Linked DNA regions of Parabacteroides timonensis. The main gene of each other region encodes a partner of the protein of the gene in region 2 in a complex. Links are inferred from orthologs where the notes say so. Each region holds a gene or a part of one and is shown on either strand. Other genes may lie near its edges.

Region 1 (4,790 bases), 910 kb from region 2 along the record:
TCTTGGTAAGTTCATTCATCAGGTTTATTTTATTATGCAAACGACCGGCTGTATCGATAATTACAACGTCGGCATCATTTGCCTTGGCAGAACTAAGTGTGTCGAACGCCACAGAAGCCGGGTCGGAACCCATTTTCTGCTTTACGATGGGAACACCTACACGTTCACTCCAGATCACCAACTGCTCCACTGCAGCTGCACGGAATGTATCGGCAGCACCCAGGTAAACATTTTTACCGGCTTTCTTGAATTGATATGCCAGTTTACCGATCGTTGTTGTTTTACCTACTCCGTTCACACCGACAACCATGATAACATAGGGCTTCTTATCTTCCGGGACAATAAAGCTTTCAGCATCTTCCGTGTTGTTTTCGGTAAGTAATGTCGCAATCTCGTCACGCAACAAGGTGGTGAGTTCCTGAGTAGTGACGTACTTATCCCGGGCTACACGCTTTTCGATACGTTCGATGATCTTCAACGTAGTATCTACACCGACATCGGAAGTAATAAGTACCTCTTCCAGGTTATCCAATACTTCATCATCAACCTTACTCTTTCCGGCAATAGCCCTGGTAAGTTTAGAAAATACATTTTCTTTTGTCTTAGATAACCCTTTGTCTAAAGTCTCTTTTTTTTCTTTACTGAAAAAGCTAAAAATACCCATATATTAATCCGCTTAATTTATTTCTGCTTAGAATGAGGCTGCTAAGTTACAACTTTTTTAGTTGACAGTTGACAGTTGGCAGTGGAAAGTTATTTAAAAACATCTGTCAACTCAGCCGTTTCTTCCTTTATAGTCTTCGTAGCCGAACGTCCGATAAAGTACCAATTCATCGTCTTTACTCCAGAGAGCCAGTGATGGATGCGGTATCCCGTTAAACATCGAAGTCTTCACGATGGTATAATGAATCATATCTTCAAAAATGATCTTATCACCGACTTTCAGAGGTTCGTCAAACGACCAATCCCCCATATAATCACCACTCAGGCAGCTATTTCCCCCAATACGGTAAGTCGGCTTTCCTTCCACCCTGTCGGTTGCATTACGAATAACCGGCTTATAAGGCATTTCCAGGCAATCCGGCATATGACAGGTAAATGAAGCATCTATAATGGCTGTTTTTATCCCATGATTTTCTACGATATCTACCACAGTAGTCAACAGGAATCCCGTTTGCCAGGCAAAAGCGCTTCCAGGCTCCATAATAACCTCTAAATTAGGATACTTAGCCTTGAATGATTGAAGTAAAGCTATCAGATGTTCCGTATCGTATCCTTTACGTGTCATCAAATGTCCGCCTCCCATATTCAGCCATTTGATATGCGGTAAAAAACGGCCGAAGCGTTTCTCGACTTCCGATAATGTTTTCTCCAGATCAAATGAAGTAGACTCACATAACGTATGGAAATGCAGCCCTTCTACCCCTTCCGGCAATTTGTCACCTAACAGATCGGCAATGATTCCCATCCGCGAACCGGGTGCACAAGGATTATACAAATCGGTTTCAACATCCGAATACTCCGGGTTAATACGTAAGCCGCACGAGATACGATTCCCGTCTGCTTGTACCATTGGATAAAAACGCTCAAACTGCGATAATGAATTAAATGTGATATGACTACTGTACTTTAGTATAGCAGGAAAATCAGCTTCCGTATAAGCCGGCGAATAAGTATGTGCCGGACTTCCCATTTCCTCGAAAGCCAACTGAGCTTCAAATTTCGAACTGGCAGTCGAATAGGGTATATATTCGCGGACGATAGGAAAAGATTTCCACAGGGCAAAGGCTTTAAAAGCAAGAATAATATTCACTCCGGCCCGTTCCTTTACGCTCTTGATAAGAGCCAGGTTGTTACGGAGTAGCTTCTCTTCCATCACATAGCATGGAGATGGTATTACGTTGAAATCGATCATCTAGTTTCTTTATTCATAAATAAATTGCAAAGATAATGTTATATTCAGAATATCCCAGTATTAGCAGGGAGGAAAGAATGACATGTGTTGGCGGCCGACAATTTTACACTTTTCCTCATGTGAGACCTTAACCTTCACCGTAACTGCCAGTCTATCAGCAAGCTTACATCAGGGAAAGGTAAAACCTATTCCTTTAAATCTAAAATGTGAGGCCTATTTTACTATTGTTAAGCGGGCAAACTTCAATAATAATTGTTTTTGTCCGAAGTGAGTGAATGCCACCGTTGCTTTGGCATTGCCTCCATCTCCCTCGATAGCTATAACCTCGCCTTCACCGAAACGATCGTGCCGAACCTTAGCCCCGACAGATAAACCGGAAAGGTCGGATGAAGGTGTTGCAGACGTGGCCGGAGCCGAAGTTGCTGTTTCCACCTTTGTAAGACGTTGACGTTGCGCGGCCTGGGCAACAGGAGAAACAAAAGAGGGCTCCTCTTTTTCTACTGCCCGTGGTTGCTGGAAAGGAGATGCAAATGCCGGACGCTGGAACTGTTCGCGAGCCGCAGCAAAAGTATCTGACGACGTATCTGTCGGAAGTTCCAGGAACTGGACATCGATATCTTTCAGGAAACGACTGGGGGAACACATGGCACTCTGTCCGTTCCGAAAACGGCTCTTGGCATAGGTCAGGACGCAATTCTCTTCGGCACGGGTAATCGCAACATAAAACAACCGGCGCTCCTCCTCCACTGCACGAGGATTATCTTTCGCCATTTGCGAAGGGAACAGATCTTCTTCCAGGCCTACCACAAAAACATTCCTGAACTCCAATCCTTTGGCAGCATGAACAGTCATCATAGTGACTTTATTAGCTTGTTCATCTTTATCATTATCCTGATCCGTCAACAGGGAAACTTCAGAAAGGAAGTCTGCGAGAGACACTTGTTCTATTCCTTCTTCGCGACGGAGTTCACAAAACTCTGCAATACCTTTCAGTAACTCTTGTAAGTTTTCCTGTTTACTGATCCCTTCCACCGAACGATCCTGAAAAAGTGTACTGACAATTCCACTCTCCTTGACTACCATAGCAGCCATTTCTTCGGCAGACAAACGAGTATTCTGTTCAATGAAACGTTCGATCATTTCGCGGAAATCACTTAATCTTTTGGCTGTACCGCTATTGATCTGCAAACCGTAATCGATGGGAGCATTCAATACCGTCCAGAGGCTGACATTATTTTCAGTAGCAGCACTAACCAATTTGCCGACAGTGGTATCGCCGATACCACGTGTAGGATAATTGATAACCCGCTTAAAAGCTTCTTCATCATGCGGATTAACAATCAAACGCAGATAAGAGATAATATCTTTCACCTCTTTACGCTGATAGAAAGACAGACCGCCGTATATCTTATAAGGTATTCCTCTTTTGCGAAGCGCCTCTTCCAAAATACGAGACTGGGCATTTGTCCGGTACAGGATGGCGAATTCAGAATAATCATAATCTTTGCGCATCCGCATTTCATTGATCATAGCGGCCACAGCGTATCCTTCTTCATAATCCGAATAGGAAGAAGAAACACGGACCTTATTTCCCTGTTCTTTCTCCGAATACACATTCTTGAATATCTGTTCTTTATTTTTATGGATCAAGCTGTTTGCTGCATTCACAATATTCTGTGTAGAACGATAATTTCGTTCCAGTTTAAAGATACGGCAACCCGGATATTGATTTTTGAATTGCAGGATATTATCGATATTGGCTCCGCGGAAAGAGTAGATGCTCTGAGCATCATCTCCCACCACACAAATACGGCGGTGTTGCTCACAAAGCTTCTGGACGATCAAATGCTGGGCAAAATTGGTATCCTGATACTCGTCGACCAATACGAACTGAAAAAAGCTACGGTATTTATCCAATACCTGCGGATGATCGCGGAACAGGATATTCGTCTGAAGCAACAAATCGTCGAAATCCATCGCTCCTGCCTGTAGGCAACGATTCTGATAACGCTTATATATTTCACGCAACAAAGGGACTTTCGAATCTATATCGTGTTGCATCAACTCCTTGGACTGCTCGTAAGCCTTCCAGGTAACCAGTGCATTCTTAGCATTCGAAATACGGCTTTGTATCATTCCGATACGATACACTTTGTCATCCAGCTGCATCTCTTTGATAATAGCCTTCAATAAACTTTTCGAATCGGCAGCATCGTAAATAGTGAAATTGGAAGGATAACCGATATGTTCTGCTTCATAGCGAAGGATACGTGAGAAGATCGAGTGGAACGTTCCCATCCACAACCGGCGTGCCGTCTGGTCACCGGTTATCTTGGCAATACGTTCTTTCATTTCACGTGCCGCTTTATTGGTAAAAGTAAGTGCCAGAATGCTTTGAGGTGCCAACCCCAGATGTACCAGATAAGCAATCTTATAAGTAAGTACTCTTGTCTTACCGGAACCGGCGCCGGCAATCACCAGCGACGGACCCTCGTTATATATAACAGCTTCGCGCTGACTCTCATTCAGTTGATCCAGATATTCTTCCACGTACCTTCTCTTTTTAGGAATACAAAGGTACTAATTTTTATTTATCCGAACACTCCAGATCGTCGGGTTTGGCAGCAACAACACTTACTTCTGAAAGTTCGATTTTTTACTAATATAAAATTGAATATCTACTACCACTCTATCACTTATTAGCCACAGGTTTTGTTTTTCAAGCCTAAAAGGCATGATAGTCGCCTTTTTTATCTATCACTCATCTATCACGACACTATCACACTTTTACTTATTACAGTTGTTTTGTTTTCCTTGATCCTTTCAGTATTATTTAGGCTTGAACCTCTGTATCTATACAATTATTGTATTTTAC
Region 2 (6,476 bases):
TGGGAAGGGAAGACACATATCAACCTGCCGGATTCGAGCTGGACGGCCGAGTTGCGCATCCCGTTCAGCCAGCTCCGCTATAACCAACTTTCAGAAGATGGAATCTGGGGGCTTCATGTCCGCCGTATCATCCGCCGGAACAATGAAGTGCAGAACTGGAGCATGATCCCTTTGAAGAACAACGGCCATGTCTTTTCCTTCGGTGAAATGCACGGAATGACCGATCTCCCCAAACCAAGAGGCATCGAGTTTCTCCCCTATGTGATGGGGAAATACCGCAACGAACCGAAGATACCCGGAAGTCCTTACCAGAAGGGGCATAGCTGGGGAGGGAATGTCGGCCTCGACGCCAAGTTCGCCCTTTCCGATTTTACGCTGGACCTGACGATCAACCCGGATTACGGGCAGGTAGAGCTCGACCCTTCGGTGATGAACCTGACCGCCTACGAAACCTTTTACGACGAGAAGCGTCCTTTCTTCCTGGAAGGAAAACACATCCTCGATTTTGCCAACGGCAACGATATGATGTTTTACACCCGCCGTATCGGAGCAGCCCCTTCATATACCCCGCAAGGGATAGACAATATAAACAGTTTTGCCGACAGCAAAGAGAACGTTCCCATTATCGGTGCCCTGAAACTGACGGGCACGAACCGGCGGGGGGTGACGATCGGAGTGGTGCAGAGCGTCACAGCCCGTTCGTCGGCCAAGGTGACTCGTAGCGGGGTGGAAGATGTCGAAGTAGTGGAACCCCTGACCAATTACACCGTGGCCCGTGTCCAGAAAAACTGGAAAGGAAACAGCCTGCTGGGAGGAATGATTACCTCTGTCAACCGGGCCTTGGATCAACCTTACCTGGAGAATTTCATGGTGCGCAACGCCTTTACCGCCGGTATCGATTTTACCCAGTATTTTAAGAACCGGCTTTATTATATCGATGTGAAAGGAATGGTCAGCTCGCTGAACGGTAGCAAGGAGGCGATTACTCTCCTGCAAACGAACCCGGTGCATTATTACCAGCGGGCATCGGCAGCCGGCTACTTGGGAGTCGATCCGGACCGCCGTTCCCTGAACGGGACGGGCGGATATGTGAAAGCCGGACGAAAGGGGAATGCCAAATGGGCTTTTTCGGAAACATTCAGTTGGTCGTCTCCCGGTTTCGATCTCAACGATATGGGATATATGAAGGAAACCGATAACCGGACGAATGAGACGGAGATTGCTTACCGACAGACCGATATCTGGAAAATATTCCGTTATAACGCTTTTACCGTTACCCAGAAAAATCAATGGAATTACGGCGGTACACCTTTCAGTAACGACCTGGCTCTCCGCTGGCAGAGTATGACGATGAACCGTTACGAAATGGATATGAAAGAAACCTTTGTCTGGAACCGTCTCGACAGCCGCATGCTTCGTGGAGGTCCCGATATGCGTTTCGATCCTTATTTCCAGACCTCCGTAAAAGTCAATACGGATAAGGCCCAGCGGATGATGTTCATGCTCAAATATGAAGGAAATCATAACCTCGACGGATATAACCGCTTCAATACGCTGATGCCGAGCCTTACCTTCCGCCTGGGAAACCACGTCTACTTATCCGGACAGGTGGATTATGCCTGGAATACGGACAACATGCAGTATGTCGGAACATTACTGCCTTCGGATGCATCCACCTCCCCGGGCGATCCTTCGCTGATCTACCTGATGGGGCATATGAAGCAGAAAACGTATGGATTGACTATGAAGTTGCAGGTAAATGTCACTCCTGATATTTCCATACAGTTCTATGGTTCTCCGTTTACGTCGACGGCAAAGTTCAGCGACTTCAAGGAGGCGGCCGATACTCGTTCACATAGCTACGACAATCGTTTCCACCTCTTTACTGCCGATGAGATTAATTATGTCGATGGTGTTTACGGGATAAAGAGCGGAAAAGGGGAGGCTTCGTTCAGGAACCCTGATTTCAGTTTTAATGAATTTCGTTCCAACCTCGTGGCACGGTGGGAGTATCTGCCGGGATCTACACTTTACTTTGTATGGGAACACCGTATGTCTAACCAGGACAACCGGATGGTAAGCAGCTGGGGAAGTAACCTCGACCGGATGTTCGGTCTTCCGGCTACCAATACTTTTATGCTGAAGATGAATTACTGGTTCAATTTGTAGCCTGATCTCTTCTACCATATATATATAATTAGTATCTTTACAAAACTAAAATGACAGATCATGGAAGAAGAACCTAAAAGACTTACCCGTTCGAATAACGGAATGATTGCCGGTGTATGTGCCGGCATAGCGGATTACTTTGATTTAGATCCGACGCTGGTCCGTGTGGGATACATCCTGTTGAGTCTATTTACAATGTTTTCCGGAGTGATAGCCTATTTTATCCTTTGGTTGGTTATACCTAAAAAGACTTTTTATTAAGAATGAATTTTGAATTATCTTCACCATTCAGTCCTACGGGAGATCAGCCGGAAGCAATAGCGGCTCTTACGGAGGGCATAGAGAGTGGTGTGCCTTTCCAGACACTGCTCGGTGTTACTGGTTCCGGGAAAACCTTTACTATTGCCAACGTTATTAAAGAGGTGCAACGGCCTACGCTGATATTGAGTCATAACAAGACGCTGGCAGCCCAGCTGTATAGCGAATTTAAGGCCTTCTTTCCTAATAATGCCGTAGAATATTTTGTCTCATACTACGATTATTATCAGCCGGAAGCCTATTTGCCTTCTTCCGATACCTATATCGAGAAAGACTTGCAGATCAACGAGGAAATCGATAAACTCCGCCTGCGTACGACCGCTTCTCTGTTGTCGGGCAGGAAGGATGTGATCGTAGTTTCTTCCGTCTCCTGCCTCTATGGTATGGCAGACCCGACGGCTTTTGCCGAAAAGGTGACTCATCTGGAGAAAGGGATGCAGATCGACCGCGATAAGTTATTGCGGCGTTTTGTCGATGCGTTGTATGTGAACAACAAACTGGAGTTTAATAGCGGCTGTTTCCGTGTGAACGGTGATACGGTCGATATCTTCCCCGCCATCGAAACATTCGACGGTGTGGCTTACCGCATAGAATTTTGGGGAGACGAGATCGACCGCCTGTCCTCTTTCGATCCGAAGACAGGGCAGGAAATAGACGAGCAGGATGAACTGAATATCTATCCGACCAACCTGTTCGTCACCACCCAGGAGCGTATCAACGCAGCTATCGGCCAGATAGATGTCGACCTTGGTACGCAGGTGAACTTCCTGAAAGAGATAGGCAAACATTATGAAGCGAAACGTTTGTACGAACGTGTCACTTTCGACCTCGAGATGATCCGCGAGTTGGGGCATTGTTCGGGGATAGAGAATTATTCCCGTTATTTTGACGGGCGTATGGCCGGAGATCGTCCTTACTGCCTGCTCGACTATTTTCCGAAAGACTTTATGCTGGTTGTCGATGAAAGTCATGTGACGATCCCGCAGATCCGTGCGATGTACGGAGGCGACTATTCACGTAAGAAGAACCTGGTGGAGTATGGTTTCCGTCTGCCCGCTGCTATGGATAATCGTCCGCTAATGTTCGATGAGTTTGAATCGCTTACCCCATTGGCCATTTACGTCAGTGCAACTCCTGCCGATTACGAGTTGGAGAAGAGCGAAGGTATCGTGGTGGATCAGGTGATCCGTCCGACCGGACTTCTTGACCCGGTGATCGAAGTGCGCCCGACTTTGAACCAGATCGACGATTTGATGGAAGAGATCATCCAGCGTTCGGCTATCGATGAACGTGTGTTGGTGACAACCCTTACCAAGCGGATGGCGGAAGAGCTGACCTCTTATCTGACCCGTATGGGAATACGCTGTAACTATATCCATAGCGATGTCGATACGTTGGACCGTATCCAGATCATGGATGATCTGAGGAAAGGCCTTTTTGATGTCCTGATCGGGGTCAACCTGTTGCGTGAGGGGCTCGACTTGCCGGAAGTATCTTTGGTTGCTATCCTGGATGCCGATAAAGAAGGCTTCCTCCGTTCCCACCGTTCTCTGACGCAGACAGCCGGGCGTGCAGCCCGTAACGTGAACGGAAAGGTCATCTTCTATGCCGATAAGATAACAGCGAGTATGAAACTGACAATGGACGAAACGACCCGTCGCCGCGAAAAACAGTTGGCATACAATGAACTGCATGGCATTACTCCTAAGCAGGTAGTAAAAAATAGTATCTCCCTCCTGGGTGAGAAACAGCAGGCTACCGCGGAACCGTATGCTTATATCGAACCGGAACCAAGCTTGGTTGCCGATCCGGTTGTCCAGTATATGAACCGTTCGCAGCTTGAAAAGGCCATCGAACGAACCAAGAAGCAAATGACCGAAGCAGCCAAGAAGCTCGACTTTATCGAGGCAGCACAGTTTAGGGATGAGCTGATAAAACTGGAAGATCAGTTGAAAACTAAAGTATAGAAAAAGGTGAGCTTCAAGTAGGAGCAATATTTGAGCCTTTTTTATGAGGCAAAGCCTCATGCCGCAGGCTCTCTTTTGCCGTTTGCTTCAGCAAACGGATATCTAAAAGCTCCGGCTTTGCCGATCCTCTGTGGGTTTTAACCCCTTTCATATAGGAAAGAAGCCCCGTTGATAAAGGGGCTTAAGTCCACAGAGGAAGAGGCTTTGCCTCCTGTCTTTTATATCCGTCGGTTAAAAACCGACGGCAAAATAGAGCCTGCGGCACAAGGCGTTGCCTTGTAATGAAAGATAGCTCATATTTGATAAATAATGAATTTATGAAAACAATCTATTTCTTGCTTTTTACTTGTTTTTTCTTTTTTCGTGCGCAAGCTGCCGATAAAATATATTGTACCGATGAGGATCGTGCTGTCTTTGGCCGATATGTTGTAGAGGTGGCTCCAAATAAGTCATTGCCGTCCGGAGAGCTGATGGTTAAAACGGCCCGTTTTTTCCTGAATGCCCCTTATGTGGCCGCTACTTTGGAAAAGGAACCGGAAGGATTAGTCATCAACCTTCGGGAAATGGATTGTATGACGCTGGTAGAGAATGTCGTTGCATTAACGAGGACTATGCAATCAGCTTCCCCTTCCTTTGAAGAGTTTTGTAAGAATCTGCAAACCCTCCGTTATCGTAACGGGGAAATTCATGATTACGCAGACCGCTTGCATTATACGACAGACTGGATATTTGAGAATCAACGGAAAGGTATCGTGAAAGATGTAACCCGGGAAATAGGAGGGATCTCCCTTCCTGTCGATGTCTCTTTTATGTCGACCCATCCGGACAGTTACAAGCCGTTGAAAGAGAATCCGGTGCTTGTTGCAAAGATCGCCTCCAAAGAAAAGGAAATCAATGCACGCACTTATTATTATATTCCGGAGAAAGATATAGATAAGCTGTCTGCCGGTATCAAAGACGGCGATATTGTCTGCTTCGTCACTACGATAAAAGGGCTGGATATATCCCATGTCGGTGTCGTTTGCCGGGTAGGAGAGAAGCTGACCTTTATCCACGCTTCCACTACACAGAAGAAGGTAATAGTCAATGAAGCCCCTTTGCAGGAGTATGTGGAAGGTATCAAACGGAACAGTGGGATTATGATTGTCCGTCCGCAGGCAAATCATTGAAACAATTCGAAGGCGAACTTGACACCGATATTCTGGTACTTCCACCTGTCGAAGCCGGCAAATAGGGCGACGTTGAAAATATGGTTACCGAAACCATATCCCACCTCCGTGTAACTCGGAAGAACAGGTGTCCAAAGTTGGCTGAAATAAAAACGCTCGGACAAGATATACTTGGACGTCTTTTTCTTGAATAACTGTGACAAGATAAAAGGACTCTCGTACATCAAATGCCCCTGTACATATTTGTCGGATGCATTGAACCAGAAGCTTCTTAGTTGGTTAAATACGCCCCCGAACTCATCTCCCCATGATTCCGGGAACTGACGGCGTGCAAAATAACGGAAGTCCGCGAAATAGATCGACTTCGGATTTAGATACATTCCTCCGCTAAGATGATAATTCAGCTTCCTGGCCAGTCCCAAAGGGATGCTTTGATGAATATCAGCCTCTATACGCGCATAATCACCGGTACTCTTGCCTACTCCGGGTATCGCCCGGGCAAACTCGACGGATATGGTAGGATAGTGGGAATACAGATATTCTTTCCGGTATCCATCCATCCAGTAATATTGTCGGGGAGTATAGGAGATACCGATAACAGGTGTGAAATCGTGATAGTTTTCATTGATCAACTCTTCCACCTCTTCGCCGGGATCTGTTATATTGCTGCCTTTTTTCACCGGGATACGGCGGTGGTAGGTGACACCGGCCCAGAGTTGAAAACCGTTGAACAGTTCTATGTTATTACGTATTTCAGCATAGTAATGTTTGAAGTACTCGAGATTCAGGTCATCGAAGTTGAACGATGAGTCTTTGAGTTGTTCGTTGATATCTTTCATGATAGCCGACGAAT

The links.
Region 1: the proteins of uvrB (region 2) and BQ7394_RS11420 are in contact, whole or in part, in a crystal structure (PDB 7EGT), measured with the Thermus thermophilus proteins. The link is inferred for Parabacteroides timonensis from one-to-one orthologs. Residues at the interface, in WP_096411307.1 of Thermus thermophilus: Glu23, Leu25, Arg26, Asp27, Gly28, Glu29, Arg30, Phe31, Arg55, Glu326, Asp327, Phe328, Glu379, Ser382, Gln383, His398, Gly400, Arg401; in WP_096412145.1 of Thermus thermophilus: His654, Arg656, Phe657, Gln666, Asp668, Glu669, Lys680, Arg681, Leu682, Ser683, Lys685, Tyr686, Ala687.

The regions. Positions count from the first base shown.
Region 1 is NZ_LT669941.1:934,918-939,707, forward strand. Bases 1,798-4,790 are described here. They hold BQ7394_RS11420 (ATP-dependent helicase), read right to left. Parts: upstream 4,466-4,790; coding sequence 2,129-4,465; downstream 1,798-2,128. Other genes in these bases: nspC (carboxynorspermidine decarboxylase), read right to left, coding at 1,798-1,915. In the rest of the region: signal recognition particle-docking protein FtsY, read right to left, coding at 1-664; more of nspC, read right to left, coding at 776-1,797. UniProt on the Escherichia coli protein: A helicase with DNA-dependent ATPase activity. Unwinds DNA duplexes with 3'-5' polarity. Translocates on single-stranded DNA with 3'-5' polarity. Initiates unwinding more efficiently from a nicked substrate than double-stranded DNA.
Region 2 is NZ_LT669941.1:1,848,077-1,854,552, reverse strand. Bases 2,064-4,943 are described here. They hold uvrB (excinuclease ABC subunit UvrB), read left to right. Parts: upstream 2,064-2,432; coding sequence 2,433-4,454; downstream 4,455-4,943. Other genes in these bases: BQ7394_RS15070 (N-acetylmuramoyl-L-alanine amidase-like domain-containing protein), read left to right, coding at 4,772-4,943; BQ7394_RS15080 (PspC domain-containing protein), read left to right, coding at 2,230-2,430; BQ7394_RS15085 (DUF5916 domain-containing protein), read left to right, coding at 2,064-2,169. Outside these bases: more of BQ7394_RS15085, read left to right, coding at 1-2,063; more of BQ7394_RS15070, read left to right, coding at 4,944-5,623; BQ7394_RS15065 (DUF5686 family protein), read right to left, coding at 5,617-6,476. UniProt on the Escherichia coli protein: The UvrABC repair system catalyzes the recognition and processing of DNA lesions. A damage recognition complex composed of 2 UvrA and 2 UvrB subunits scans DNA for abnormalities.